Regions from separate parts of the Rhizobium sp. BK008 genome, predicted to be linked through region 1. Evidence: predicted binding sites of a transcription regulator. Region 1 holds the regulator's gene; each other region holds the start of a gene.
The links. Region 1 encodes LexA, which represses DNA repair genes until DNA is damaged. Its sites were predicted from a motif close to TGTTCNNNNTGTGTTCNG; they were not measured.
Positions count from the first base shown of each region.

Region 1 (7,542 bases):
GCTGGGGTGGCGACATCGGCATCGGCCGCTTGCCCGCCTGGTATTTCGCGGTCGCCGTGGCAGGCTTCCTGCTGCTGACGCTGCTCCGCACTCGGCTGCGCCATATGGGCACGTCGATCATGTCAGTCGCAACGCTCATCCTGCTGCTTCTGCCGGTTCCCCGGCCGCCGGATCTGGTGATTTCGGAAGATGGCAGTCTCGTCGCGGTCGTCGAGGCGGCGGCAATGGCCTCCAACCGTGAAAACCCGCCGGATTTCATCTTCGACCAATGGCAGCGCGCGCTGGTCCTGCCGGCGCATGACCCGCCGAAGATGCTGGATGGTCCTGCTGTCCCGCCAGCGGGAGAGGACCGCCGCGTCAAGCTCTCCCGCGATCAGCAGAACGAAGCGAGGGCGGCGATGCGGGCGGCTGCAGCCGGCGGTGACGCAAACCGCTTTTCCTGCGTCAAGAAGGCCTGGTGCATATCAAGGCTTGGCAACGGTCATGTGGTCGCCGTCATCGACAATGCCGCCTATCTCGCTCCGGCCTGCGATGCGGCCGATATCGTGGTAACGTCGGTCCGCCTGCGTTTCAACAGCTGCCGCTCAGGCGCGACGCTCTTCACCGGCGAGACGTTGCGCCGGACCGGTTCCGTCGAGCTGCGGTTCGCGGAGGCCGGCATGGAGGTCACAACCGCATTCGATGATCTGTGGCGGCCATGGATCCGCCATCGCGCCTATGACTGGCGCAGCAACAGCTTTGTCGAAACCGGCCTGCAGGGTGTCAGTGATAGCGGCGAATAAGGCCGACGAGTTTGCCCTGCACCTTGACGCGGTCTGGCCCGAAGATCCGGGTCTCGTAAGCCGGGTTGGCCGCTTCCAGCGCGATCGAGGCGCCCTTGCGGCGGAAGCGTTTGAGCGTCGCTTCTTCGTCGTCGACGAGAGCAACGACGATGTCGCCAGGGCTTGCGGTGCTGCCATTGCGGATGATCACGGTGTCGCCGTCGAAAATGCCGGCGTCGATCATCGAATCACCCTTGACCTCCAGCGCGTAGTGTTCACCGGAGCCGAGCATATCGGCCGGAACGACGATGTCGTGGGTGTTGTTCTGGATTGCCGAGATCGGAACGCCGGCGGCGATCCGGCCCATGACCGGCACGGAGACTGAGTTGCCATTGTCGGCGACGGGTTTTGCAGGAGCGGGAGTGGCGACCGGCTGGGGCTTGCCCAGGCTGCCCTCAATGACGCTCGGCGAAAAGCCGCGCCGGGGCTGGATGCTGGGGCTATAGGCCTCCGGAAGCTTGATGACCTCGAGTGCGCGGGCCCGGTTCGGTAGGCGGCGAATGAAGCCACGCTCCTCGAGCGCAGTAATCAGCCGGTGAATCCCGGACTTCGAAGCGAGATCCAGGGCGTCCTTCATTTCGTCGAAAGACGGCGGAACGCCGGATTCCTTCATGCGCTCATGAATGAAGAGGAGAAGCTCCTGTTGTTTGCGCGTGAGCATCGACGTTGTGACCTCGTGATTGAAACAAATCCAGAACAGACACTATATGTTCCATATGTGTTCCGCAAGTAGCTAAATTTCCGTAAAACTTGGCGCCAACTCGTTGAGATTTTTATTTTCATTCGCCGGATTGGCCGACAAGTCTTGCCTTGCGCGGCACTGTCGCACATCTCTGCCGTGTGAGGAGAGGGGATACCATGAACGAGCATTCCGCCAAACCACGCCCGCTGGATCATGTCGTGCTGCCGGTCGTCAATATCGATCTGGCGCGCGAGAGGCTCGGCAAGCTGGGCTTTACCGTTGCCGCCGATGCGCGTCATCCCTTCGGAACGGAGAATGCCTGCGTCTTTTTTGCCGATAAGACCTATCTGGAGCCGCTCGGGATTGCGAGCGTTAGGGAAAGTGAAGCATCGGCGCGGCAAGGCAATGTCTTCACCGCCCGCAACCGCGCCTTCCGATTCCGCTGCGGCGAGGAAGGGCTTTCGGCGGTGGCCTTCGGCAGCGAGGATGCCGATATCGATCATCGGAATTTCGTCGGCGACGGAGCGAGCGCCGGCGAGATGCTGGCGTTCAGCCGGCCGATGACGATGCCGGATGGTTCTGAGAGCATTGCCGGCTTCAGGCTGGCCTTTGCCGGCGACCTGCGCGCGCCCGATCTCTTTCTCTTCACCGTCGAGCGCGTCAATCCGCTGCCGGCCGACCGCGGCGCGCTGGAGGCGCATGCCAATGGCGTCACCGGCATTGCCGAGGTGGTGCTTTGCGCGCCCGATGCGGCTGCCTTCGCCGCCTTCGTCAGTCTTGCCAGCGCGCAATCGGCAGTCGAGAACACCGGTTTCGGCGTCAAGATCGCGGCGTCGAATGTGAAAATCAGCCTGATGACGCCGGAGGGTTTGGAGGCCTATTTCGAGGTCGCTGTCCCATACGCCGACCGCGGCCTGCGCGGCCGGGCGATTCTCTTCGCTGTCGCCGATCTTGCCGTGACAGAAGCGCATTTGGCTGCTAACGGGGTGACATATACGCGCAAGAACAATCGCATTCTGGTGAAGCCCGCGCCCGGGCAGGGCACGCTTTTCGCCTTCGAGGAAACACGATGAGCACAGATACGAATTCCCAAGTCAAGATCGGCGAGGGCCAGGGCCAGGTCACCTTTTCCAACACCGGCCGCCTGTCGCTGATTGCCGGCCCTTGCCAGATGGAGAGCCGCGACCACGCCTTCATGGTGGCCGGCACGCTGAAGGAGCTTTGCGGAAAGCTCGGCATCGGCCTCGTCTACAAGAGCTCCTTCGACAAGGCGAACCGCACTTCGCTTTCGGCCGAACGCGGCATCGGCATTGAAAAGGGCATGGAGATCTTTGCCGACCTCAAGAAGGAATTCGGCTTTCCCGTCCTGACCGACGTTCATACCGCCGAACAATGCGCCGAGGTGGCAAAGACCGTCGATGTCCTGCAGATCCCGGCCTTCCTTTGCCGCCAGACCGATCTTCTCATCGCCGCCGCCAATACCGGCCGCGTCGTCAATGTCAAGAAGGGCCAGTTCCTCGCTCCCTGGGATATGAAAAACGTCCTGAAGAAGCTTAACGCCAGCGGCAATCCGAACGTGCTGCTGTGCGAGCGCGGCGCCTCGTTTGGCTACAACACGCTGGTTTCCGACATGCGTTCGCTGCCGATCATGGCGTCGATGGGTGCTCCCGTTGTTTTCGACGCCACCCATTCCGTGGCGCAGCCGGGCGGGCAGGGCGATTCCTCGGGCGGCCAGCGGGAATTCGTTGAAACGCTGGCGCGCGCAGCGGTGGCGACCGGCATTGCCGGCGTCTTCCTCGAAACCCATCAGGACCCCGACAATGCGCCTTCCGACGGACCGAACATGGTCTATCTCAAGGACATGCCGCGGCTCCTCGAAAAGCTGCTTGCCTTCGATGCGGTCGCCAAGGCCTGATTACCCAGCTTGACGTTCAACAGTCTGACATGATCGCGCTATAAGCATGTCGCGCAAAACCAAAGAGCAAAGCGCGGACCAAGCGAATGTTAGAGATCGCGACGCGCTTTCGTCCACATCGGAACGCTGGTTCGAAGGCTGGCAATTGCGGCATTGTAATTTGCTCGCCTTCGATTAAGACAGGTTTCGAACGACTTATCACCCACTGAGCAGGAAGAACCCATGACTGCAATCACCGATATCATCGCCCGCGAGATTCTCGATAGCCGTGGCAATCCCACCGTCGAAGTCGATGTCTATCTCGAAGACGGCAGCATGGGCCGCGCGGCTGTTCCCTCGGGCGCCTCGACGGGCGCGCATGAGGCGGTCGAACTGCGCGACGGCGGCAAGCGCTACCTCGGCAAGGGCGTCCAGAAGGCGGTCGATGCCGCCAACACCGAGATCTTCGATGCGATCGGCGGCATCGACGCCGAAAACCAGATCCAGATCGACAACATCATGATCGAGCTGGACGGCACGCCGAACAAGTCGCGCCTCGGCGCCAACGCCATCCTCGGCGTGTCGCTCGCCGTCGCCAAGGCTGCCGCCCAGGCCTCCGGCCTGCCGCTCTACCGTTATGTCGGCGGCGCTTCCGCCAGCCTGCTGCCGGTGCCGATGATGAACATCATCAACGGCGGCGCCCATGCCGACAACCCGATCGATTTCCAGGAATTCATGATCCTGCCGGTCGGCGCCGATACGATCGCCGAAGCCGTGCGCATGGGTTCGGAAGTCTTCCATACGCTCCGCAAGGAACTTGCCGCACAGGGCCACAACACCAATGTCGGCGACGAAGGCGGTTTCGCACCGGGCCTGAAGAGCGCTTCCGAAGCCCTCGACTTCATCGTCAAGTCGGTCGAAAAAGCCGGCTACAAGCCGGGTGAGGACATCTACCTCGGCCTCGATTGCGCCTCGACGGAATTCTTCAAGGACGGCAAATATGTTCTCGAAGGGGAAGGCCGCACGCTCGAATCGGGCGCCATGGCCGAATATCTGGCCGAACTCGCCGCCAAGTACCCGATCATCTCGATCGAGGACGGCATGGCTGAGGACGACTGGGATGGCTGGAAGACGCTGACCGACCTGACCGGCAAGAAGACCCAGCTCGTCGGCGACGATCTCTTCGTCACCAACTCTGCCCGCCTTCGCGATGGCATCCGCATGGGTGTCGCCAACTCGATCCTCGTCAAGGTCAACCAGATCGGCTCGCTGACCGAAACCCTCGACGCCGTCAACACGGCGCACAAGGCAGCCTATACCGCCGTCATGTCTCACCGCTCCGGCGAAACGGAAGATTCGACCATCGCCGATCTCGCGGTCGCCACCAACTGCGGTCAGATCAAGACCGGCTCGCTGTCGCGTTCCGACCGTCTTGCCAAGTACAACCAGCTGATCCGTATCGAAGAAGGCCTCGGTCCTCAGGCCCAGTATGCCGGCCGCTCGATCATTCGCGGCTGATCGCATCTGATTTTCAACGGTTCGACCCGCGCCTCTCCGGCGCGGGTTTTTTGTTGCTCTTTTTTAGAGTCAACGAACGGTTAATCTCTGCGCTGTAGATTGAGCGAATTGGTAATGCGTTCAAGAGCATGCGTGTATGTGGACAAAGCATCATAAGAAGAGAAAGCTCGGCCGCTTCGTCATTCCGGCCATGACGGTCGCCTTCCTTTCCTATTTCGGTTATCACTGCATTCACGGCGATTACGGCCTGCGCGCGACGGAAGCGTTCGAGCACCAGCGTGTCGCGCGTGAAAAAGAGCTTGCAGTCTTGAAGACGAAGCGCGAACATCTGGAAAATCAGGTCGCGCTGCTCAGTGACGGCTCGCTCGACAAGGACATGCTGGACGAAAAAGCGCGCTATCAGCTCAATGTGTCGCGCGCGGACGAGATCGTCATATTCAACCATTATTCCAATTAACCGGAAACAGGTTAATTGGAATTTCAGGCGTTTTATCAACGATTTAGCGCCGAATACGAGCCATGCAATTATGGCATTGCTGTGGTCATATTTCTTCCCTATGGTACGCGCCACCAAGAACCGACAAACCCATAGGGAGGGTTGAATGGCGCCGCGAAAGACCGCGACCGTTTCCAGCCGCAAAACTGCAGCAAAACCCGCAGCCAAAGCATCGAATGGAGGCCCGGTAGCCGACTTCGATCGCGATGAGGAGCTCAAGGCCTATCGCGAAATGCTGCTGATCCGCCGCTTCGAGGAGAAGGCCGGTCAGCTTTACGGCATGGGCTTCATCGGCGGCTTTTGCCACCTCTACATCGGTCAGGAAGCTGTCGTCGTCGGCATGCAGATGGCGCAGAAGGAAGGCGACCAGGTCATCACCGCCTATCGCGACCACGGCCATATGCTGGCGACCGGCATGGAAGCGCGTGGCGTCATGGCGGAACTGACCGGGCGCCGCAGCGGCTATTCCCACGGGAAGGGCGGCTCGATGCACATGTTCTCGAAAGAGAAGCATTTCTACGGCGGTCACGGCATCGTCGGGGCCCAGGTCTCGCTCGGAACCGGTCTGGCTTTCGCAAACAGCTACCGCGGCAACGGCAATGTCTCGATCGCCTATTTCGGCGACGGCGCTGCCAACCAGGGCCAGGTTTACGAGAGCTTCAACATGGCGGCTCTCTGGAAACTGCCGATCGTCTATATCGTCGAGAACAACCGTTACGCCATGGGCACCTCGACCGCCCGCGCCACGGCGCAGTCGAACTATTCGCTGCGCGGCTCCGGCTTCGGCATCCCCGGCATTCAGGTCGATGGCATGGACGTTCGCGCCGTCAAGGCGGCGGCCGACGAGGCGCTCGAACATTGCCGCTCCGGCAAGGGCCCGATCATTCTCGAAATGCTGACCTATCGTTATCGCGGTCACTCCATGTCCGATCCGGCGAAGTATCGCTCCAAGGACGAAGTGCAGAAGATGCGCTCCGAGCATGACCCGATCGAACAGGTCAAGGCGCGCCTCATCGAAAAGGGCTGGGCCTCCGAAGACGATCTGAAGGCGATCGACAAGGATGTCCGCGACATCGTCGCCGACAGCGCCGACTTCGCCCAGGCCGATCCGGAGCCGGATGCATCCGAGCTCTACACCGACATTCTGCTCTAATCGGGGGAGGGAACCCATGCCTATCGATATCCTCATGCCCGCCCTCTCTCCGACGATGGAAGAAGGCACGCTGTCCAAATGGCTGAAGCAGGAAGGTGACAAGGTCACCTCAGGCGACGTGATCGCCGAAATCGAAACCGACAAGGCGACGATGGAAGTCGAAGCCGTCGATGAAGGTGTCATCGGCAAGCTGCTCGTCGATGCCGGCACCGAAGGTGTCAAGGTCAACACCAAGATCGCCGTGCTGCTGCAGGATGGCGAATCCGCCGCCGATCTCTCCGCCGCCAAGCCGGCCGCAGCAGCCGCGCCTGCCGTTGCCCAGGAAGAGAAGCCGACCGAAACCGGTTCGGCCTCCGCGCCGCTTCCGGCCGAGCCGAAGGCCGTCGTTCCGAATGACCCCGAAATTCCTGCCGGCACCGAAATGGTGTCGACGACCGTGCGCGAAGCGCTCCGCGACGCCATGGCCGAGGAAATGCGCGCCAATGAAGACGTCTTCGTCATGGGCGAAGAAGTTGCCGAATATCAGGGCGCCTACAAGGTCACGCAGGGCCTGCTGCAGGAATTCGGCCCCCGCCGCGTCATCGATACGCCGATCACCGAGCACGGCTTTGCCGGCGTCGGCGTCGGCGCTGCCATGGCTGGGCTTCGCCCGATCGTCGAATTCATGACCTTCAACTTCGCCATGCAGGCGATCGACCATATCATCAACTCCGCCGCCAAGACGCTCTATATGTCCGGTGGCCAGATGGGTGCTCCGATCGTCTTCCGCGGCCCGAACGGTGCTGCAGCTCGCGTCGGCGCCCAGCACAGCCAGGACTATGCTGCCTGGTACTCCGCAATCCCCGGCCTGAAGGTCGTCATGCCTTACACGGCATCCGACGCCAAGGGCCTGCTGAAGGCTGCGATCCGCGATCCGAATCCGGTGATCTTCCTCGAGAACGAAATTCTCTACGGTCAGCACTTCGATGTGCCGAAGCT
Region 1 covers NZ_JACIFK010000001.1:1,636,140-1,643,681, reverse strand. Annotated here, with positions in the region: gene FHT69_RS07970 (ComEC/Rec2 family competence protein) at 1-782, shown strand, start outside; gene lexA (transcriptional repressor LexA) at 763-1,482, opposite strand; gene FHT69_RS07960 (VOC family protein) at 1,680-2,576, shown strand; gene kdsA (3-deoxy-8-phosphooctulonate synthase) at 2,573-3,418, shown strand; gene eno (phosphopyruvate hydratase) at 3,641-4,915, shown strand; gene FHT69_RS07945 (FtsB family cell division protein) at 5,052-5,372, shown strand; gene pdhA (pyruvate dehydrogenase (acetyl-transferring) E1 component subunit alpha) at 5,518-6,564, shown strand; gene FHT69_RS07935 (pyruvate dehydrogenase complex E1 component subunit beta) at 6,581-7,542, shown strand, end outside.

Region 2 (7,542 bases), on a different contig from region 1:
GCCGCGTCGTCGGCTACGAGGCGCTCGCCCGCTGGGACAGCGCCCGCTTCGGCCGCATCAGTCCGGAAGCCTTCATTCCCGCTGCCGAGCGCACAGCGGTCATCGGCCGCATGACCCGCATCCTCTTCGCCAAGGCGCTCGAAGCGCTGGCGATCATTCCCAGGCATCTCAGGCTGTCCTTCAATCTCTCGGCGCGCGATATCTGCGACCACGAGACCTCGATGGCGCTGCTTGCCATGATCACCCGCTCTGGCATCGATCCGAAGCGGATCGAATTCGAGATCACCGAGACCGCACTGCTCTCCGATTTCGACACCGCCGATCAGGTGATCACGATGCTGCGCGCCGCCGGCATCTCGATCGCGCTCGACGATTTCGGCACCGGCTATTCGAGCCTGAGCCATATCCACCGTCTCGGCTTCGACAAGCTGAAGATCGACAAGGCCTTCGTGATGAATTTCGATCGCGACGCTCGTTGCATGAACATCACCCGCTCGGTCGCCAATCTCTGCCAGAACCTCGGCATTGCCTCCGTCGCCGAAGGCGTCGAAAGCGAAGAGATCGCCGAAGGATTGAAGGCGATGGGCGTTCGCCTGGCGCAGGGCTATCATTTCTCGCGGCCGCTGCCGCTGGAACTTGCCATCGACTACGCCGCAAGGTGCGATGCCGCGGCCTCCGCCCGCAATTCACTGTCTGCCTGAACAATCAAATTCGCGACCGGTCGCAAAGCGACTGGAGCGAAGCTGGATCGTCGTCTATTCATGGTCGTAACCGAGGAGGTAAACCATGCAGGACGGCGAAGTCATCATTGAACGGCGGGGCACCGCAGGCGTGATCCGGCTCAACCGGCCGCGGGCGCTGAACAGCCTGACGCTGCCGATGATCCGCGCGATCACCGAGGCGTTGCAGGCTTTTGCCGGAGATTCCGAGATGGCAAGCGTCGTGGCCATGGGCGAGGGCGAACGCGGCTTCTGCGCCGGCGGCGATATCCGCGCCCTGCATGAGAGCGCCCGCGCCGGCGATGGCCTGGCGGCAAGCTTCTGGCGCGAGGAATTCCGCCTCAACCATCTGATCGCCTCCTACCCCAAACCCTATGTCGCGCTGATGGACGGCATCACCATGGGCGGCGGCGTCGGCCTGTCGTCGCACGGCCGCCACCGCATCGTTACCGAGCGCACGCGGCTTGCCATGCCCGAAACCGGCATCGGCTATGTCCCCGATGTCGGCGCCACCTGGCTGCTGCCGCGTAGCCCCGGCGAAGCCGGAACATGGCTCGGCCTGACCGGCCTCGATATCGGTGCCGCCGATGCGATCCATGCCCGCCTCGCCGACCTGCAGATCGCCTCGTCGCGGCTCGGCGCGGTGATCGATGCTCTGTCGACCCTGCCGCGCGGCAGTTCGTCCGGCGATGTCGATGCCGTCTTGCAGGCGCTTTCCGAGTCTCCGGGAGAAAGCCGGCTCAGGCAGAACGCGGCGACGATCGATCGCGCCTTCCGTTTCAACAGCGTCGAGGAGATCCTGGCCGCACTTGCCGGAGAGGAAGGCGACTTCGCCGCCGAGACGCGTCGGGTGCTGCTGACGCGGTCACCGACCAGCCTGAAGCTCGCTTTGCGGCTGCTCAGGGCCGGTCGTGGCAGCGCCTCGCTCGCCGAATGCCTCGGCCGCGAACTCGGCGCCTGCCTGCAGATGCTGGATAATCCGGACTTCTTCGAAGGCATCCGCGCCGCCGTCATCGACAAGGACCGCAATCCGAAATGGTCGCCCGCGTCAGTCGAGGCCGTGCAGGCCGCAACAATCGAGCATTTCCTGAAACCGGCCGAGCCGCCGCTTTCGCTCTGATCTGTCCTGGGCCTATCGCCACATGCCGCGCATGCGGGCGCCGACATCGATGCGCACCTGCCGCGCCTGCGCTTGAGCGGCGGTCTGCGATTTCACCTGCGGCCAGCTGCAGGCCTCGAAGAACTGCAGCAGTGTCGCGGGAATGAAGCGGCTGCGTGAGGCATAGACATGCCGGTCGCCCTGCGAATTCTGCCCATAGGTGAAGAAGCGTTGCGGCACGACGAGGTCGAGGCCATCCCGGGCGCGCGTCATCGCCACATAGAGCAGCCGGCGCTCCTCCTCGATTTCGGCGGTGGCGCCGACGGCGAGATCGCTCGGAATGCAGCCGTCGACGACGTTCAGCATGAAGACCCGCGTCCATTCCTGGCCCTTGGCGGAGTGGATGGTCGACAGGATGAGGTAGTCGTCATCGAGGAGCGGCACGCCCGCCTGGTCGCTGGTCGCATCCGGCGGATCGAGGGTGAGTTCGGTTAGAAAACGCTCGCGTGAGGCATAACCGCTGGCGATCTGCTCGAGCTGCAGCAGATCGGCCTGGCGCGTCGCGGCGTCCTCATGCAGCCGTTCCAGATGCGGCACGTACCATTGCCGCGCCAGACCGATTTCCGCCGGCCAGCCGGCCTTGCCGGTCTTCAGCTCCTGCAGCATCGAAACGAAATCAGTCCAGTCCTCGCCGGAGCGCGGCGGGGCCGGCATGGCGGCAAGCGCGGATAACGGGCTGGCATCCTCGGCCATCAGGTCGAGCGCCTTCTGCGCCGTCGACGGCCCGACGCCCGGCAGGATCTGCATCAGCCGGAAGCCCGCCACCCGGTCGCGCGGGTTCTGCGCGAAGCGCAGCGCAGCCAGCATATCCTTGACATGCGCGCTGTCGAGAAACTTCAGCCCTCCGAACTTGACGAAGGGAATGTTGCGCCGGGTCAACTCGACCTCAAGCGGCCCGCTGTGATGCGAGGCGCGGAACAGCACGGCCTGCTGCTTGAGCTTGAGACCTTCTTCGCGGTTGTCGAGCACCATGTCGGCAACGTAGCGCGCCTGCTCGGCCTCGTCGCGCACCGTCACCAGGCGCGGCCGCTCGGACGATTGCCGCTCGGTCCAGAGATTCTTGGTGAAGCGCTCCGAGGCAAGATCGATGACAGCGTTGGCGGCCGCAAGGATCGGCTGCGTCGAGCGGTAGTTGCGGTCGAGCGTGACGATATCGGCGGCCGGGCTGAAGGCGGCTGGAAAATCGAGGATATTGCGCACCGTCGCGGCACGGAAGGAATAGATCGACTGCGCATCGTCGCCGACGACGGTCAGCCCCTGGCCACCGGGTTTCAGCGCCATGAGGATCGAGGCCTGCAGCCGGTTGGTGTCCTGATATTCGTCGACCAGCACATGGTCGAAGCGGCTGCCGATATCCTCGGCAATGACAGTCTCGCCGACCATCTGCGCCCAGTAGAGCAGCAGGTCGTCGTAGTCGAGCACGTTCTGGCTCTGCTTGGACTCGACATAACAGGCGAAAAGTTCGCGCAGCTGTTTCTCCCACGCCGCGCACCAGGGAAAGGCGTCGCGCAGCACGAGATCGAGCGCGGTTTCCGAATTCACCGCCCGGGAATAGATGGCAAGACAGGTGCCCTTCGTCGGAAAGCGGCTTTCCGTCTTGGAGAAGCCGAGGTCGTGCCGGATCAGGTTCATCAGGTCGGCACTGTCTTCGCGGTCGTGGATGGTGAAATCCGGATCGAGGCCGATCTGCTGGGCGTAATCGCGCAACAGCCGCGCGCCGATGCCGTGGAAGGTACCCGACCAGGAAAGCGCGTCGGCCATGACGCCGGCATTGGCACCAAGCACATCGCGGCAGATGCGCTCGACGCGCCGCGCCATCTCGGCGGCTGCCCGGCGCGAGAAGGTCATCAGCAGGATGCGGCGGGGATCGGCGCCCTTGACGATCAGATGGGCGACCCGATGCGCCAGCGTATTCGTCTTGCCGGAGCCGGCGCCGGCAATGACCAGCAGCGGCCCGGCAATATGGCTGCCGTCGGTGAGCGTGCCGTGCTCGACGGCCATGCGCTGCTGCGGATTGAGCTTTTCGAGGTACATCCAGCCGTCCGGTCGGGCTCCCGCAGAATCACTGGGGAAAGATTAGATGTTCCTTGAATGTTCGCGATTGCCCCCGCTGTCAAGCGCCGCGCTACGTCGAGCACGCCTCAATCGGGGAAATCCGGGCCGACCACGCGCCGCACCAGTTTCAGGCTGCGATCCGGCTGGAGAATATAGGTTTCCTCCACCCGCTGGCCCGTCCCGTTGTAGAATTGGTGATGGACGGCGCTGCCGACCGGCGATTTGGTGAGCTTCGTTCGCGGCTGGCCGCCATAGGTAATGCTGCCGGGAATGGGCTCCAGCGCCGGGCTATCGGCCGAGGAGCAGCCGGCAAGCAAGGCCGCGGTCAACAAGGCTGATAGAAGCGCTTTCATCGTCTTCATCCCTCTTTCGACTGCAGCCAGATATGGAAATCGCCACGTCTTTCGCCAAGGGCTGGCCACCCGGCCGCAACGAAATGCCTCGCCGCGGCGTTAACTGATATCTACCAACATCAGGAGACGGTCACGGTGCTCGGATTTCCAGCATTCACCGACCATGAGGAGTCCCGCCGGCAGGGCCACAGCGATGCGGCGACGCGCGCTTCGGTGGAAAGCGCCCTTCATGCTGCCGGCGATATCGAAGCGGCGGACATCATCGTCAGCATATCGGGCGCCTATGTCGTCCTGGAAGGTTTCGTGCGCCGGCGGAGTGATGTCGAGCGGGCCGTCGAGGTCGCCGAGGGCATCGTCGGCCGAGGTTATGTGCGCGGACGCCTGCTACGACGCTAGCCGGCCCGCGTGCCCTCCATGTCTTGCGGCGCATGACGGGAACCAAAATGCCCTCCCGCGGGTTGAAAGGCCGGACCCAAACGCTGGAGAACCTCATGCAGTCGCTTCTTCGCATCTCCGCAATGACCGTGATAACAGGCGGTGTCCTTGCCGGCTCCGCCCATGCCTCGCTGGAAACCGGCACAAATTATTCCGCTTTGCCGAAGGACCAGATCGCCCTCAACGAATATACCGGCGCCGTCGCCTGCCAGCCGGCAGAGCCACACTATCTCCCTTCCTTCATCCGCGCGGCGGACGGTACGATCATCGGCGTCGGTTATGTCGAGGTCGAGGACGAGGGCGGCGCGGACTGCTGAAAACATGAGGACTTGCTCGGACGAGGCTCGCCTGCGTCTCCGCAGAGGGTACGAGCCTCTAACCATCATCATGATGGCTGGGTATCTTCTATGAAGACACCTGTACCAGGCGCAACGCCTGTTGCACCAAAACCCGGCGCGAGTTCGATGCAGGGTTAAGCAAAATTAAAACATTGTTCCGTTCCGGCACGTTCCGTTTACCGAAACGCCGGGAACGGCCGGAAATCCTGAGCGAAGTGCAGCGCATAACCCCGAAAATCGAAATCGATTTTCAAAAAGGATTTTGCGCCGGTTCAATGCAGCTTCAGCTTCGCCTCTTCGGCTGCCGCCAGAAACTCGGCTCTTGCCTCTTCCACGCTCTTGCGCCCGTCGAGCGCTGCCCGGCAGGTGCTGCGGGCCTTGATGTAACGAAGCCCGCGCATACTCGGCCAGAGATCCGCCAGGCACTTCAACGCATCGAACGGACCATTGACCGTTCGCGCATCGGCACCTTCGAAACCGACCTTGACCGGGCTGTTCCATCTTTCAGTTGCCATCGATACTCCTCCACGATTGTCGACAGAAACGACGTGCAGTATCTCCCAGTTCCTCCGGGGAGACTCCGCTATGATAGGCATTCTAGCGCGATTTTTGCGGTCAACAATGGTGAATCGATTATTGCTGATGAGACGAAATGTCAGCCTGCATGGCCTTCCCGGCTCTCGTCAGATGGCTGCCCTGCGAGAGGTTGGTGAAACGGAGAGCGTGCGGCCGGGTCCCTTCGCCCCGTTTACGGGGAGAAGGTGGCGGCAGTCGGATGAGGGGCCGGCCTCGCCGAGTGAGCAAAATGATTCCTAATACTGAAAGAAAACTGGTGCTGCCGAGTGGGATTGAACCACCGACCTCACCCTTACCAAGGGTGTGCTCTACCACTGAGCTACGGCAGCAGGACCAGATCCGCGCGAGCCGGGGCTCAATCGCGGGAACGGGGCGGCTATTGCCACAGCTTGACGGCAAGCGCAAGCAGCAAATTCCAACTTCGCGTGGATTGCCATGCAAGGGCCTTTTGGATCCGCGCGAATTCGGCTAATCCTTTTGGCATGAACGACAAGACCGAAACCGGCCAGCAGAGCCGCAAAGAGGCAATCGAGGCACAGGCGAAACTGCGTCGCGAGCGCGCCGCTGAAAAGCTCAGGGAAAATCTGGGGCGACGCAAACAGCAGGTGCGCGCCCGCCGTTCGGGCCAGGCCGACGAAACAAATGGACTGCCCGCCGCAAAAATGGACGAATCGTAATGTTCCGTCCCGGACGAATTGAAGCGTCGTCAGAAATCCCCTAAACACTCCACTCCTTATTCCAAGGCAGAACTTTCAGGAAAGGCGGGCGCGGCCCGTAAGCGCACATGGATCGTATCAGAATCGTCGGCGGTAATGAGCTGAATGGCATCATTCCGATTTCCGGCGCCAAGAATGCCGCACTGCCGCTGATGATCGCCTCGCTTCTGACCAGCGATACGCTGACGCTCGAAAACGTGCCGCATCTGGCCGATGTCGAACTCTTGATGCGCATCCTCGGCAATCATGGCGTCGATGTCGCCGTCAACGGCCGCCGCGAGCGCCAGGAAGATTCCTACGCCCGCACGATCCATTTCACCTGCCGCACCATCGTCGATACGACAGCCTCTTATGAGCTGGTCTCGAAGATGCGCGCCTCCTTCTGGGTCATCGGCCCGCTGCTCGCGCGCGAAGGCCATTGCCGCGTGTCGCTGCCGGGCGGCTGCGCCATCGGCACCCGCCCCGTCGATCTCTTCATCGAGGGTCTGACGGCGCTCGGCGCGACGATGGACATCGATGCCGGTTATATCAACGCCAAGGCGCCGGCCGGCGGCCTGATCGGCGCGCGCTACACCTTCCCGAAGGTCTCCGTCGGCGCCACCCATGTGATGATGATGGCGGCAACGCTTGCCCGCGGCACGACGGTTATCGGCAATGCCGCCCGCGAGCCCGAAGTGGCCGATCTCGCCAACTGCCTGAACGCCATGGGCGCCAAGATCACGGGCGCGGGGACTGCGACGATCACCATCGAGGGCGTCACCTCGCTCTCCGGCGCCCGTCACCGCGTCCTGCCGGACCGCATCGAGACCGGCACCTATGCCATGGCCGTCGCCATGACCGGCGGCGACGTCGTGCTCGAAAATACCGATGTGGCGCTGCTCGAGACCGCGGTGGAAACGCTGCGCCGGGCCGGCGCGGAGATCTCGTCGACCAACAACGGCATGCGCATCAAGCGCAACGGCGCCGGCATCAAGCCGGTCGATATCGTCACCGATCCCTTCCCCGGCTTCCCCACCGATCTGCAGGCGCAGTTCATGGCGCTGATGACCCGTTCTTCCGGCGTCTCGCACGTCACCGAGACCATCTTCGAAAACCGCTTCATGCATGTGCAGGAGCTTGCCCGCCTCGGCGCCAGGATTTCGCTCTCCGGCCAGACGGCGAAGATCGAAGGTGTCCAGCGCCTGCGCGGCG
Region 2 covers NZ_JACIFK010000007.1:379,649-387,190, forward strand. Annotated here, with positions in the region: gene FHT69_RS25975 (putative bifunctional diguanylate cyclase/phosphodiesterase) at 1-701, shown strand, start outside; gene FHT69_RS25980 (enoyl-CoA hydratase/isomerase family protein) at 787-1,839, shown strand; gene FHT69_RS25985 (ATP-dependent helicase) at 1,852-3,912, opposite strand; gene FHT69_RS25990 (hypothetical protein) at 4,020-4,295, opposite strand; gene FHT69_RS25995 (BON domain-containing protein) at 4,422-4,682, shown strand; gene FHT69_RS26000 (hypothetical protein) at 4,778-5,038, shown strand; gene FHT69_RS26005 (DUF982 domain-containing protein) at 5,332-5,574, opposite strand; tRNA gene FHT69_RS26010 (tRNA-Thr) at 5,890-5,964, opposite strand; gene FHT69_RS26015 (hypothetical protein) at 6,118-6,312, shown strand; gene murA (UDP-N-acetylglucosamine 1-carboxyvinyltransferase) at 6,420-7,542, shown strand, end outside.
Region 2: FHT69_RS25985 (ATP-dependent helicase) is a predicted target of LexA. The motif match lies at 3,960-3,977, and genes of this name have one in related genera.

Region 3 (7,542 bases), 380 kb from region 1:
CGATCACCCGCGGGTGACGCGGGGCTGATCAAACCAGTTCGACGTCGACGACGCCGGGGGCGGCGCGAAGGGCGGCGGCGATCTCAGGGGTGATGCGGTATTTCTCCGGCAGCGCCACCTCCACCTCGCGTTTGCCCTCCTCCTTGATGACGATGAAGGAAACGAGGCCGTCGCCCTTGGCGTTCAAGTGGCCGGCGACCATCCTGAGCGGCCCGGAATCCCTGACATAGACGCGCAGCGCCTTCTGCATCTGCAGCGACTTTTCCTCCAGCGACTGGATCGTCTGGATGCGCAGGCCGATGCCCTCCGGCCGCTCCTCGCCGGTGGCCGTCAGCACGAAGGATTTTCCGGATTCGAGCACGTCGCGATACTGGTTCAGCATTTCCGAAAACAGCACCGCTTCGAACTGACCGGAAGAATCCGAAAAGACGATGATGCCCATCTTGTTGCCGGTGCGGGTCTTGCGCTCCTGCTTGGAGATGACGGTGCCGGCAAGCCGGGCATTGGCCGCGCCCTGTTTGATCGCTTGGGAAAATTCGGCAAAGGTCTGCACCCGCATCTTCTGCAGGATGTTGTTGTAGGAATCGAGCGGGTGGGCCGTGAGATAGAAGCCCAACACCTGGAATTCCTTCAGCAGCCGCTCCGAGGGGAGCCAGGGCGAGAACGGCGGCAGCGAGATTTTCTCCGGTCCCGTGGTCAGCGTGCTGCCGAAAATGTCCGACTGGCCGCTCAGCTTGTTCTCTTGGGCGCGCTGGGCATAACCGAGGATGCGGTCGAGGCCGGCGGCTAGCTGGGCGCGGTCCATATCGAAACAATCGAAGGCGCCGGCATAGATCAGGCTTTCGAGCACGCGGCGATTGACCTGGCGCGGATCGATGCGCAGGCAGAAATCCTCGATGCTGGCGAAGGGCTTATCGCCACGCACCGCGACGATATGGTCGACGGCGGATTCGCCGACGCCTTTGAGGGCGGCGAGCGCGTAGTAGATGCGGTTGTCGCCGGTTTCGAAATGGCGGAAGGAGGTCTGCACCGAGGGTGCGATCACCTCGATGCCAAGGCGCTTGGCATCCTGGCGGAAATCATTGACCTTTTCCGTATTGGACATGTCGAGCGTCATCGAGGCGGCGAGGAATTCGACCGGATAATGCGCCTTCATGTAGGCCGTCTGGTAGGAGACGATGGCGTAGGCGGCGGCATGCGACTTGTTGAAGCCGTAATTGGCGAACTTCGCCAGCAGTTCGAAGATATTGTCGGCCTGCGGCTTCGACACACCGTTCTTGACGGCGCCGACGACGAAGCGCTCGCGCTGCTGGTCCATCTCGGCCTTGATCTTCTTGCCCATGGCGCGGCGCAGAAGGTCGGCTTCACCCAGCGAATAACCGGACAGGACCTGGGCGATCTGCATCACCTGCTCCTGGTAGACGATGACGCCTTGCGTTTCCTTGAGCAGGTGGTCGATCATCGGATGGATCGATTCCAGCTCTTCGTCACCGTGCTTGCGGGCATTGTAGGTCGGGATGTTCTCCATCGGGCCCGGACGATAGAGCGCCACCAGCGCGATGATGTCCTCGATGCAGTCCGGCTTCATGCCGATCAGCGCCTTGCGCATGCCGGCACTTTCCACCTGGAACACGCCGACCGTTTCACCGCGCGACAGCATCTCGTAGGTCTTCTTGTCGTCGAGAGGAATGGCCGCGAGATCGACCTTGATGCCGAGCTTGGCGACGAAATCGACAGCGACCTTCAGCACCGTCAGCGTCTTCAGACCGAGGAAGTCGAACTTGACCAGGCCGGCCTGCTCGACCCATTTCATGTTGAACTGGGTGACCGGCATATCGGAGCGCGGATCGCGATACATCGGCACCAGCTTGGAAAGCGGGCGGTCGCCGATGACGATGCCGGCGGCATGGGTCGAGGCGTGGCGGTAAAGTCCCTCGATCTTCTGGGCGATATCGAGCAGGCGCGCGACAACCGGTTCCTTAGCCGCCTCCTCCTGCAGCTTCGGCTCCTCTTCGATCGCTTTGGACAGCGGGGTCGGATTGGCCGGGTTGTTCGGCACCAGTTTGCAGATCTTGTCGACCTGGCCGTAAGGCATTTCCAGCACGCGGCCGACGTCGCGAAGGGCGGCGCGCGCCTGCAGCGAACCGAAGGTGATGATCTGCGCCACCTGCTCGCGGCCATACTTGGCCTGGACGTAGCGGATCACCTCTTCGCGGCGGTCCTGGCAGAAGTCGATGTCGAAGTCCGGCATCGAGACGCGTTCGGGATTGAGGAAGCGCTCGAAGAGCAGCGAAAAACGCAAGGGATCGACGTCGGTGATCGTCAAGGCATAGGCGACCAGCGAACCGGCGCCCGAGCCGCGGCCGGGACCGACGGGAATGTCATGCTGCTTGGCCCATTTGATGAAGTCGGCAACGATCAGGAAGTAGCCGGGAAACCGCATGCGTTCGATAACGCTGAGCTCGAAATCCAGCCGCTCGCGATAATCCTTCTCCTCGTAACCCGGCGACATGCCGAGCGTGGCCAGCCGCATGTCCAGCCCTTCGACCGCCTGGCGGCGCAGCTCGCTCGCCTCGGCGCGTTCGGCCTCCTCGGCATCGTCGGTCGCACCGGTGAAGCGCGGCAGGATCGGCTTTCTGGTCTTCAGCACGAAGGAGCAGCGCCTGGCGATCTCGATGGTATTTTCCAGCGCTTCCGGCAGGTCTGCGAAGAGCTTGGCCATCTCGGCCCGGCTCTTCAGATAGTGATCGGGCGTCAGGCGAAAGCGGCTGTCGTCGGAGACGATGGCGTTGTGCGCGACCGCCATCAGCGCATCATGGGCGTCGTAATCGTCGCGCGTCGGAAAGAAGGCCTCGTTGGTCGCAACCAGCGGCAGGTCGTGGGCATAGGCAAGCCCGACAATCTTCTGCTCGTGCCGCTTGTCGTAGGTGCCGTGGCGCTGCAGCTCGACATAGAGCCTGTCGCCGAAGAGACGCTTCAGCAAGAGCAGTCGGGCCTCCGCCTGGGCGGGATGTCCTTCCCTGATCGCCATGTCGACCGGGCCGGTCGGGGCGCCGGTCAATGCGATCAGCCCTTCCGTGCCGGCCTCTTCCAACCAGGAGGCTTTGATATGAACGGCCTGGTTGCTTTCGCCGCCGAGATAGGCCCGGCTGACGAGATCGACGAGCCGTTCGTAGCCGGCATCGGTCGCGGCGAGAAGAACGATCGACGGCAGCTTGACCAGGGCTTGCTGGCCGCCGCGCTTTTCCGTTTCCAACCCATCTCCCATGTCGATCGAGACCTGACAGCCGATGATCGGCTGCAGGCCCTCGTCCATCGCCTTCTGGGAGAATTCGAGGGCGACGAACAGATTGTTGGTGTCGGTGATCGCAATCGCCGGCTGGCTGTCGCCGGTCGCCTTGTAGAGGATCTTCTTCAGCGGCAGAGCGCCCTCGAGAAGCGAATAGGCGGAATGGACCCTCAGGTGGATGAAACCCGGCGTGCCGCCGGTCGCCTCACCCGTTGAACCCTTTGCCGTATCCGCCATGACATGCCTTCCCAATCACCCGAATGAATCGGACGCATTGTCGGCATAGAGGGCGATGATGTCCAGAAGAAGTCCCGCCTCCGGACCGCATGATTGCCATGCGGTCCCCTGAAAACTTTAGATCGCCATCACGATGAGCGAGAAGCTGGCAACGAACATTGCGATGGAGGTAAATGCTGCGATATCACGGATCATGTCAGTCATCGGGCTCTCCTTTACTCGTTATGTTTTCAATTTGTTCCATGTATGTTCCGTTGTCAACAGGAATCTTTTCCTTCTTTCTTGCGTGTGGAAAATCCCGGATGCGCGCGGCGAATCGCACGAACTGGCACTTGTTGTGATCTGGGGCCGCCATGCCCTTGCCCCGCCCCCACAGACCAGACATCGTGTTCGGGCGGCCGCCTTCCCCTCAAAGTGATGCGCTTACTCCACCAGAAGTTCTCTTTTTGTTCTTTACATGTCGCGACCTATTTGCCAGCATCGGGCCGAAGGGAGAACGACATGCTCGACATTGCGATGCTGAATGAATTCATCGTGGAGGCGAAGGCTGCGACCTATGTCGGGGGCGGCGTGCCGCGCGCGCCGTGCCGGCCGGGTTCCCACGATATCGGTTACGAACGCGGTGACTGGCGCTATCTCGACAGCTATTTCGGCGGCACCGATTTCGCCGGGCAGGAAGTGGTGTGGTTTGCCGGAGAGCCCGCCTGGGCGATGAATTATTTCGGCTGCGTCATTGCGCCTGAGCTCATCGACGGCACAGCAGCCGGAGCGGTGATCAAGGCTGCACTTTCGGCGATGTATCGAGAGGGCCGGTTTCTGGACGGCATGGAATTCGATCATCCGTTCGGCCGCTATATCGATAGCAGCGAAGGCGGCTGTGCGCGGTTCACCGGCCATGAATGCATCATGGTCGACGGCCAGAAGGCCTATGCGCTCGATTATCGCGGCGGGCTGGTCATCCCCTGAGCACAGCCTCAGAAATCAACGATCTTGCCGTCGGAGATCGTGACGCGCCGATCCATGCGGCGGGCAAGCTCGTGATTGTGGGTGGCGATCAGGGCGGCAAGGCCGGACTGGCGCACCAGCGCTTCCAGCGCGTCGAAGACGTAGCTTGCCGTTTCCGGGTCGAGATTGCCGGTCGGCTCATCGGCAAGAAGCAGGGTCGGCGCATTGGCGACGGCGCGGGCGATCGCAACGCGCTGCTGCTCGCCTCCGGAAAGCTCGCCCGGGCGGTGCGAACCACGATGGCCGATGCGCATATAATCGAGAAGCTGGCCGGCCCGCTCTCCGGCTTCCTTCCAGGAAAGCCCGGCGATCAGCTGCGGCATCATGATGTTTTCGAGCGCCGAGAATTCCGGCAGCAGGTGGTGGAACTGGTAGACGAACCCGATTTCGCTGCGGCGGATCGCGGTACGTTTATCGTCGCTCAGGCCGTCACAGGCATGGCCATTGATGTTGACTTCACCGCCGTCCGGATGCTCCAGGAGGCCGGCGACATGCAGCAGCGTCGATTTGCCGGTGCCGGAAGGGGCGACGAGAGCGACGATTTCGCCTTTCGATATCGAAAAATCTGCGCCCTTCAGGATCGGGAGCAGCGTATCGCCCTGCCCGTAATGGCGCTCGACGCCGGTAAGCTTGAGAACGACGTTGCGTTTCATGAAGGCGGCATTCCTTATTCGTAGCGCAGGGCCTGCACCGGATCGAGCTTTGAGGCACGCCAGGCGGGGAAAATGGTCGCAATGAAGGACAGCGTCAGCGCCATGACGACGATCGAGATCGTTTCGCTGAGATCCATTTCGGCCGGCAGCTGGCTGAGGAAATAGACCTGCGGATTGAAGAGTACGGTGCCTGATATCCAGGAGAAGAACTGGCGGACAGATTCGATGTTGACGCAGACGAGAACGCCGAGCAGAACGCCGGCAATAGTGCCGACGATGCCGATCGCTGCCCCGGTCATGAAGAAGATGCGCATGATCGCACCGGCGGTGGCGCCCATGGTGCGCAGAATGGCGATATCGCTGCCCTTGTCCTTCACCAGCATGATGAGGCCGGAAATGATATTCAGCGCCGCGACAAGCACGATCAGCGTCAAGATCATGAACATGACGTTGCGCTCGACCTGGAGTGCGGAGAAGAAGGTCTGGTTGCGCTGGCGCCAGTCGGTAATGGCGATCTGGCGGCCGGCCGCCTCCTCCACCTTGGGCCTGAGATCGTCGATATCGTCCGGATTGTCGACGAAGAGCTCGATCGACTGCACCAGCCCCTCGGCGTTGAAATAGAGCTGCGCTTCCTCGAGCGGCATGAAGATGATCGAGGAGTCATATTCCGACATGCCGATCTCGAAGAGGCCTGAGATCTTGTAGGACTTGATGCGCGGGCTGACGCCCATCGGCGTGATGTCACCATCTGGCGACGTCAGCGTAATGAGATCGCCGACGCGCAGACCGAGCTGGTCGGCCATGCGGGTGCCGATCAGCACACCGTCGCCGGAGGCATAGCCGACCATATCGCCGGATTTGATGTTGTCGGAGATCGTCTTGAGCTTGGTCAGGTCGTCGGCGCGGGCGCCGCGCACCAGCGCGCCGGTGCTGCCACCGGCCTGGGCGGAAGCGAGCACCTGGCCCTCCACCAAGGGCAGCGCCATCTTGACGCCGGGTACGGCGGCGAGCTTGCCGCTGAGAGCGGGATAATCGGTGAAGGGGCCGTCGACCGGCTGGACGATCATGTGGCCGTTAATGCCGAGAATGCGCGAAACGAGCTCGGTGCGGAAGCCGTTCATAACGGCCATGACGATGATCAACGTCGCAACGCCCAGCATGATGCCGACGAAGGAGAAGCCGGCGATTACCGAGATGAAGGCCTCCTTGCGGCGGGCGCGCAGATAACGCCACGCCACGAGGCGTTCGAAGGTGGAAAATGGCTTGCCAGCCGGACCCAAGCCGGATTTTGAACTCCGGTCCACTGCTGCCTCTGCCATTTCGCCTCCGTTTCCTTAAGCCACGAACCGGTTGATCGCCGCTTCGATGGTCATCGTTTCGCGGGCGCCGGTCTTGCGGTCCTTCACTTCAACTTCGCCGTTGGCGACCGCGCGCGGGCCGGCGATGATCTGGACGGGCACGCCGATCAGGTCGGCGGTCGCGAATTTCGTACCGGCCCGATCGTCGGTATCGTCGTAGAGCACATCCTTGCCGGCCTTGCTCAGCGCGGCATAGATCAGCTCGCAGGTATCGTCGCAGGCCTGATCGCCCGCCTTCATGTTGATCACCACGACATCGAAGGGCGCGACCGATGCCGGCCAGATGATTCCGTTGTCGTCATGCGATGCTTCGATGATGGCGGGAACAAGGCGTGTCGGCCCGATACCATAGGAACCCATGTGGACGAAGTGTTCCTTGCCGTCCGGTCCCTGCACTTTTGCGCCCATCGGCTCGGAATATTTGGTGCCGAAATAGAAGATGTGGCCGACCTCGATACCACGCGCCGAAAGCCGGTCGCCTTCGGGAACGGCGTTGAAAGCCGCCTCATCGTGCATTTCCGAGGTCGCCGCATAGAGCGAGGTCCACTTGTCGAAGATCGCCTGCAGGCCCTCGACGCTGTCGAAATCGGTGTGTTCGCCGGGAATATCGAAACCGACGAAATCCTTGTGGCAGAAGACTTCGGATTCGCCGGTGTCGGCGAGGATGATGAACTCATGGCTGAGATTGCCGCCGATCGGGCCGGTGTCGGCGCGCATCGGAATGGCGCGCAGGCCCAACCGATCGAAGGTTCTGAGATAGGCGGCGAACATCTTATTGTAGGAATGCTCCGCCCCTTCGCGCGTCAGATCGAAGGAATAGGCGTCCTTCATCATGAATTCGCGCGAGCGCATGGTGCCGAAGCGCGGACGGATCTCGTCGCGGAATTTCAGCTGGATGTGATAGAGATTGAGCGGCAGGTCCTTGTAGGATTTGACGGAAGAGCGGAAAATATCCGTTACCATCTCCTCGTTGGTGGGGCCGTAAAGCATCGGCCGATCC
Region 3 covers NZ_JACIFK010000001.1:2,013,051-2,020,592, forward strand. Annotated here, with positions in the region: gene FHT69_RS09905 (L,D-transpeptidase family protein) at 1-17, shown strand, start outside; gene dnaE (DNA polymerase III subunit alpha) at 29-3,526, opposite strand; gene FHT69_RS09915 (DUF5680 domain-containing protein) at 4,028-4,492, shown strand; gene FHT69_RS09920 (ABC transporter ATP-binding protein) at 4,501-5,184, opposite strand; gene FHT69_RS09925 (lipoprotein-releasing ABC transporter permease subunit) at 5,199-6,503, opposite strand; gene proS (proline--tRNA ligase) at 6,519-7,542, opposite strand, start outside.
Region 3: dnaE (DNA polymerase III subunit alpha) is a predicted target of LexA. The motif match lies at 3,763-3,780, and genes of this name have one in related genera.

Region 4 (7,542 bases), on a different contig from region 1:
AGGGCAAGATCACTCTGCCGGTCATTCTCGCCTATCGCCGCGGCACCGAGGACGAGCGCGCCTTCTGGCGCGATGCGATCGAAGCCGGCAACAGCACCGACGCCAACCTCGAAAAAGCGCTGGGGCTGATCACCAAATATGGCACGCTGAGCGACACGATCGGCCGCGCGATCCATTACGGCACGATCGCACGGGATGCGCTTGCGCCGCTTCCCGATACCGTCTGGAAATCCTCCCTGATGGAAGTGATCGACTTCTGCATCGAGCGCGTCAATTGATCAATCGTCCTTGATCGCAGGCTGATTTTCTTGCAGCGCCGCTTCAAAAAAGCCATCCTGTTATGAATCAGTGATCGCAACTTGTTTTGCGGCCGGCCCCATTGCCGGGACGCTGTCGAAGAAAGGTTTCCTAATGCGGCAGAGATTTGCCATCCGTCTTCTTACGAGCGCAGCGCTGGCCGCTGTCCTTTCGCTGGGCGGCGTCGGCGGCGTCAACGCCGAGGATGCGGCCAAGACGGGCGATGCCGCAAAGACCGACAGTTTCTTCGATGCCGATAGCGTCACCAGTTTCTCCGGCGCCTTCCTCGCCGCCCGCACGGCCGATGTCGATCATGACTACGAAACCGCGATCGAACTCTACAAGAAGGCGCTGCAGATCGAACCCGGCAATCCCGAGATTCGCCAGCGGCTGATGATCTCGCTGCTGCTCAATGGCGACATCAAGGAGGGCGTCAAATATGCCAACGACCTGAAGGGCGATCCTTCCGTCGAGCGCATCACCACGATCGTGCGCGGCATGGATGCCGTGCGCCGCGACGACTACAAGACCGCCGAGGCCATCCTGAAGTATAAGGGGCCGAACGATCTCGACCGGATGATGAACGACCTGCTGCTTGCCTGGGCCCGCGTCGGCGCCGGCCGCGGCAAGGAAGCGCTCACCATGGTCGAGAAGATGAAGGGACCGGACTGGTTCCGCATCTTCCAGAATTACAATGCCGGGGCGATCGCCATCGCCACCGGCGATGTGAAGTCCGCCCGCAAGCATCTGAACGATGCCGTGCTCGACAAGGAAGGCGGTGCGACGGCGCCCGACACCTTCATGCGCGCGGTGATGGCGCTTGCCCGCCTCGAAGCAACGCAGGGCAATAAGCAGAAGGCGCTCGACGCCGTTTCCGTCGGTGACAACCTGCTGCCGAATTATGCGCCGCTGAACGCGCTGCGCGACAGCATCGAAAAAGACGAGAAGCAGGAACAGCAAGTCAAGACAGCCGAAGAAGGGGCTGCCGGCGTGCTGTTTTCGGTCGGCGGCGCACTGAACCGCGACGGCGCCGAGGACATCGTTTCGCTTTACCTGCAGACGGCCAATGCGCTCGATCCGAACAGCGCCGATACGCTGGTGCTGCTCGGCGGCATCGCCGAGAAGCAGAACCAGATGGACCGCGCCATCGCGCTCTACAAGAAGGTGCCGGAGAATTCGCCGATGCGGCGCATCTCCGAGCTGCAGCTCGGCCTTGCCCTTGCCCAGGGCGGCAAGGTGGACGAGGCGCGCAAGCATCTGCAGGCGCTGATCACCTCCGACCCGAAGGACATCCGCAGCTACCTCGCCTATGGCAGCGTGCTCTCCGATGCCAAGGACTACGAGGCGATGGCCGCCAATTACGACAAGGCCGTCGAAGCGATCGGCCCCATTCCCGGCCGCGCCAACTGGAGCGTCTTCTTCCAGCGCGGCATTGCCTATGAACGGCTGAAGAAGTGGGACCAGGCGGAGCCGAATTTCCGCAAGGCGTTGGAGCTCAACCCCGACCAGCCGCAGGTGCTGAACTATCTCGGCTATTCCTGGATCGACATGAACCGGAACCTCGACGAAGGTCTCGGGATGATCAAGAAGGCCGTCGATCTTCGCCCTGACGACGGTTACATCATCGATTCGCTCGGCTGGGCCTATTTCCGCCTCAACCGCTTCGACGATGCCGTCGACGAGCTGGAGCGGGCTGCCCAGATCAAGGCCGGCGACGCGACGATCAACGACCATCTCGGCGATGCCTATTGGCGCGTCGGGCGCAAGCTCGAAGCCGTCTACCAGTGGAACCGGGCGCTCAGCTCCGAGCCTGAGGCTGCCGAGATCCCGAAGATCAAGGACAAGGTCGCCAACGGCCTGCCTCCCGTCAGCGACGATGCCAAGGCGGCCGACAAGAAGCAGCCGGATCCGGCCCCCGTCACGCCGCCGCCGGTCGACAAGAAATCCTGACGGGCGGGACGCATGCCTGAAGAGGGCCTGGCCGACGCTTTCGGCGTCACCGAAGAGGCGCGCGCGAAGATCAACCTGGCCCTGCATGTGACGGGCCAGCGGCCGGACGGTTATCATCTGCTCGATATGCTGGTGACCTTCGCAGAGCATGGCGACCGGCTGGGTTTCCTGCCCGCACAGGCCGACGCCTTCACCCTGTCAGGCCGTTTCGGCGGCGCGCTTGCCGAAGATGGCGGCACCAACCTCGTGCTGAGGGCGCGTGATCTCCTGCGCGAGACGGTCGGAGCCCTCGCCTTCCCTGTGCATATCCACCTCCAGAAGAATTTGCCGATCGCCTCCGGCATCGGCGGCGGCTCGGCCGACGCAGCTGCGACCTTGCGGGGGCTGATGCGCCTCTGGGGCACGAGGTTGCCCGAGGACGCGCTTGCTATGCTGGCGCTGAAGCTCGGCGCCGACGTGCCGATGTGCATGGAAAGCCGGCCGCTGATTGCCCGCGGCATCGGCGAAAAGATCGAACCGGTGCCCGATCTGCCGGCCTTTGCCATGGTGCTTGCCAATCCGCTGAAGGGCGTGTCGACGCCCGAAGTTTTCCGCCGGTTGGCGACAAAGGACAATCCGGCCTTGAGCCTGGCTCCGCGCGTGCCCGGGACTGCCGACTGGCTCGCGGCGATCGGTGCCGCCCGCAACGATCTGGAACCGCCGGCGCGTGAGCTTGTGGCGGAGATATCGGAGATATCGGCGATGCTGCAGGCCAGCGGCGCGCTGTTGACCCGCATGTCCGGTTCCGGCGCCACCTGCTTCGGCATCTTTGCCACCATGACCGCCGCCGAAGATGCGGCGGCGGCTCTTCACGACGCGCGGCCCGACTGGTATTTCCAGGCGACGGAAACGGTTTCGGGAGGCATGTGATGGCAGCTCTGGACGAAAAGCGGCCCTTCATCGCGGTCGGTATTGCGGTTCTCACGATCTCGGACACGCGCACGCCGGAGACGGACAAGTCAGGCGACACGCTGGCGGCGCGGATCACCGAAGCGGGCCACCGGCTGGTCGACCGTGGCATCGTGCCCGATGATCGCACGGAGATTGCCTCCCGGGTAAAGGCCTGGATTGACAGCAAAGACATAGACGTCGTCATCACCACGGGTGGTACCGGCTTTACCGGCCGCGACGTGACGCCCGAGGCGCTGGAGCCTTTGTTCGAAAAGCGGATGGACGGCTTTTCCGCCATCTTCCACCGGATCTCCTACGAGAAGATCGGCACGGCGACGATCCAGTCGCGCGCCACGGCAGGCGTTGCCAATGCCACCTTCATCTTCGCGCTGCCGGGTTCGCCCGGCGCCTGCCGGGATGCCTGGGACGGCATTCTGAAAGGCCAACTCGACTACCGCAGCGTGCCGTGCAATTTCGTCGAGATCATGCCGCGGCTTGACGAGCACCTGAAACGCGGCGCGACGAAGTAGACTGCCTGCAAGAGCGGCATTCCTATGTGGCCAGGCCCGGCAGGACGGGCATGGTATCCCAGCTATCACCCGACAGCAGAATGCAGCTTACGCCGTGAACATCCGTGACGATGAGGGTCCAGGTGCCGCTTTCGGCGGCATAGACCTCAAGAATGGCGTTCTGGTTGATCAGTCCGACTGCCGTGAGCTTTTCGGCGAAGTTCTTGTCCAGGAAATTGACGATTTCGGGTCGGCCTGCGCAACTGCGCATCATCTGCGATGCTGCCGAATGCGGATGCGCGATCACCAATATCGGCAATATGACGGCCAGCAGGCCGTAGATCATACCGCGTGTCATGACGCACCTCCTTTCGCCGGGAACCCGGCAGAAGAGGAGATTGTCGCTGACCTGTTCTGCCGTTCACCGGCATTCCATGGCCATTCCGTTGCGAAGCGCGGCGCTTCGACGGCGCCATGTTTGAATTATAGCGCGAAATCCTATTGGGCGCCATCTTTTGCCCGAGCCGTGGGAGGGAATCGCGGCAACTACCGTGCGGCGCGGGCGACCCAGGACGGAATGAGCTCGCTCGCCAGCCGCCGCGGTTTCTGGCCCTTGACGAATTCGGCAAGCCGCATGCCGCTTTTGGCGGTGGCGAGTGCCAGCTTTTTCGGCACCAGGAAACCGAGTTCCAGCGGCGGTACGGCCCGGCCGACACGCTGGAAGAACGGGCGACGATAGCCCCTCGACGCAGTGAAGCGCGCCGGCAGCTTGTTCAGCGCCACATATTCGGCGATCTCATCGATCCAGCCCGCCTGCGGTCTGGCGCCCGGCTCGACGAAGAGCAGCCATTCGCCGCGCGCCGAGCGGACGATGTCCTTGATATCCCATTGCGAATGGAAGCGGCAGCCGGCAGCGTCGGCCACCCGTGAGGTGCCGTCGCGAGAGCCGTGATCGAGCACGATCACATCGCTCACCAGCCCCTCCACTGCGCCTGCCACCAAGACCGATAAAGTCTGCGCCAGTTCAGATTCCTGATCCTGACATTCGAGAACAACCGTCAACATTGACTGTTTATAATGCGCCGCACAAATTTTTGCCAGCGCCGTTTTCCTCATTTTGTTCTTGCATTGTTCTCATTTTGCCGATAGGAATTTAATCAGCAAAACGGGCGGAGGCGATGGCTTTCCGCCACGGGAGAATCCGATGAGAGAGCAGTCCCTGGCAGGGCAGGCCGCATTCGCGCCTGCCAATACGGCAGATATTGCCGATGCGATGATCGTTTCCTCGGGTCTAAGGGTCGAGGTCGATCGGCGGCGCGGGCGTGGGGCGGGATTGAACCCGACGGGGCGGTTCGAAGCGCTGCAGCGGGAGACCTTCGACGATGGCTGGCAGACATGGGAAGAACTGCCGCCGTTCAAGACGGAAGTGCAGGTCGAGAAGCCGCGCACGGCCATCACCCGCAACGAATCGCCGGATATTTCCTTCGACCGTTCGATCAATCCCTATCGCGGCTGCGAACATGGCTGCATCTATTGTTTCGCCCGGCCGACGCATGCCTATATGGGGCTTTCCGCAGGGCTCGATTTCGAGACGAAGCTGTTTGCCAAGCCCGATGCGGCAAAGTTGCTGGAGCGGGAGCTCGCCAAACCCGGCTACAAGGTGCGGGTGATCGCCATCGGCACCAATACCGACCCCTATCAGCCGATCGAAAAGGAATGGCGCATCATGCGCGGCATCCTCGAGGTCTTGAACAAGGCAAACCATCCAGTCTCGATCGTCACCAAATCGGCGATGATCCTGCGTGATCTCGACATTCTGCGGGAGATGGCAAGCAAGAACCTGGTGCGCGTCGGCATCTCCGTGACCACGCTGGATCGCAAGCTTGCCCGGACGATGGAGCCGCGGGCCGCAACACCGCCGCGGCGGCTGGAGACGATCCACACCCTTGCCGAAGCCGGCATCCAGACGGCTGTGATGGCCGCCCCGCTGATCCCGGCGCTGAACGATCACGAGCTGGAGCGCATTCTCGAATCGGCCAAGGCTGCCGGCGCCGCCGAGGCGAGCTATGTCATCCTTAGGCTGCCGCTCGAGGTCAGCCCGCTGTTTCGTGATTGGCTGCTGCAACATTACCCCGATCGTTACCGGCATGTGATGTCGCTGGTGCGCTCGATGCGCGGCGGCAAGGATTACGATGCCGAATTCGGCAAGCGCATGAAGGGCGCCGGTCCCTATGCCTGGCAGATCGCCAGGCGATTTGAGATGGCAGCCCGGCGTTTCGGCCTGACGCGACGCAGCGTGCCGCTGCGCGACGACCTGTTCGTGCCGCCCGACGGCAGCGGCGTCCAGCTGTCGCTTCTTTGACCTTTTGTTTTACGCAGTTCAGGCAAACCGCTTCGCGCTTTGCCGGGAACTGCTCTCTGGCCTTTACGCAATTCCGAACGGAAAACCGCTTCGCACTTTTCCTGGAATTGCTTGTAGCTTGCGCATCGGCTTCTCGATAGAACCGCCCTGTCTTCGAGCCCCGAGCGCAGTTCCCGCGGATGGCCTTGACCGCCACCATCCGCCGGACCGGTCCCCGGCCGCCGCCCTGATCCGGGGACTTGCGGGAAATCGGGTTGGCGTGCGAGGTTCAGCCGCATGAAACCTCGCACGCCACCCGATTCTCCCCTGCTTTTCGACACGGTTCCGCTCGTGCCGGATTTCAAACTCGAGCTCAAAGCCCGCAGGGCCGGCCACTGGCCGGTTGCCGGCGCCGACGAGGCAGGCCGCGGGCCGCTGGCCGGGCCCGTGGTCGCCGCTGCCGTCATCCTCGATCCCAAACGCATCCCCGAGGGTCTGAACGATTCCAAGCAGCTTTCGGCGCAACGGCGCGAGGAACTGTTCGCGCAGATTCTGGCGACCGCGACCGTCTCCATCGCCTCCTCCAGCTCGACGCGCATCGACGAGACCGATATCCGCAAGGCTAGCCTCGACGCCATGCGCCGCGCCATCTGCAGCCTCGCCATTCCGGCAAGCTACGTGCTGACCGACGGGCTCGACGTGCCGCCCGGCCTCGATTGCCCCGGACAGGCGGTGGTCAAGGGCGATGCCCGCTCGGTCTCGATCGCCGCGGCCTCGATCGTCGCCAAGGTGACGCGCGACCGGATGATGGCACGCGCGCATCATGTGTTTCCAGACTACGGCTTTGCCGCGCATGTGGGCTACGGCACCGCACAGCACCGCGCCGGCATCGAAAAACACGGCCCCTGCTCCCTGCACCGGATGAGCTTCCGGCCGTTGCGCAAGGTCGAGGATGGTCCCGAGATGGACGAGCTGATTTCCGAGTAGGAACGGAGAGGTCGCGGCATGGTCGTCCCTTCGCCCCGTTTACGGCGGTCCGAAGGATGGGTCGAGACCAGCGGCTCGCCCTCAGCACGAGGCCGAGTCGTCAACAAAAGAAAAGGCCGGGACATGCCCGGCCTTCGCTCTCAATCTTTCCGATACAGCTCAGTTGAGCCGCGTCTTGACCTGGCTCACGGCATTGCCGAAGAGCTCGGACTGGACCTTGGCATCGGCCTGCTTGGCAAGCACGGTTTCGGCGGCCGCGATTGCGAGATCGACGGCAGCGGAACGCACCGCCTTCATCGCCTCGGCCTCGGCCTGCTTGATCTTCTGCTCGGAAAGCGCCGTGCGGTTGGCGACGAATTCTTCCGTCTTCTTCTTCGCCTCAGTGGTCAGCATTTCGGCTTCGCGCTCAGCGGCGGCAACGATGTGGGCCGCTTCGGCTTCCGCTTCCTTGCGCTTGCGCTGGTATTCGGCGAGCAGGTGCTGGGCCTCTTCGCGCAGACGCTTGGCTTCGGCCAATTCGTTGCGGAT
Region 4 covers NZ_JACIFK010000004.1:419,009-426,550, forward strand. Annotated here, with positions in the region: gene FHT69_RS19920 (polyprenyl synthetase family protein) at 1-278, shown strand, start outside; gene FHT69_RS19925 (tetratricopeptide repeat protein) at 412-2,247, shown strand; gene FHT69_RS19930 (4-(cytidine 5'-diphospho)-2-C-methyl-D-erythritol kinase) at 2,260-3,156, shown strand; gene moaB (molybdenum cofactor biosynthesis protein B) at 3,156-3,707, shown strand; gene FHT69_RS19940 (hypothetical protein) at 3,730-4,044, opposite strand; gene FHT69_RS19945 (glycosyltransferase family 2 protein) at 4,233-4,751, opposite strand; gene FHT69_RS19950 (PA0069 family radical SAM protein) at 4,891-6,048, shown strand; gene FHT69_RS19955 (ribonuclease HII) at 6,325-7,014, shown strand; gene FHT69_RS19960 (F0F1 ATP synthase subunit B) at 7,174-7,542, opposite strand, start outside.
Region 4: FHT69_RS19950 (PA0069 family radical SAM protein) is a predicted target of LexA. The motif match lies at 4,805-4,822, and genes of this name have one in related genera.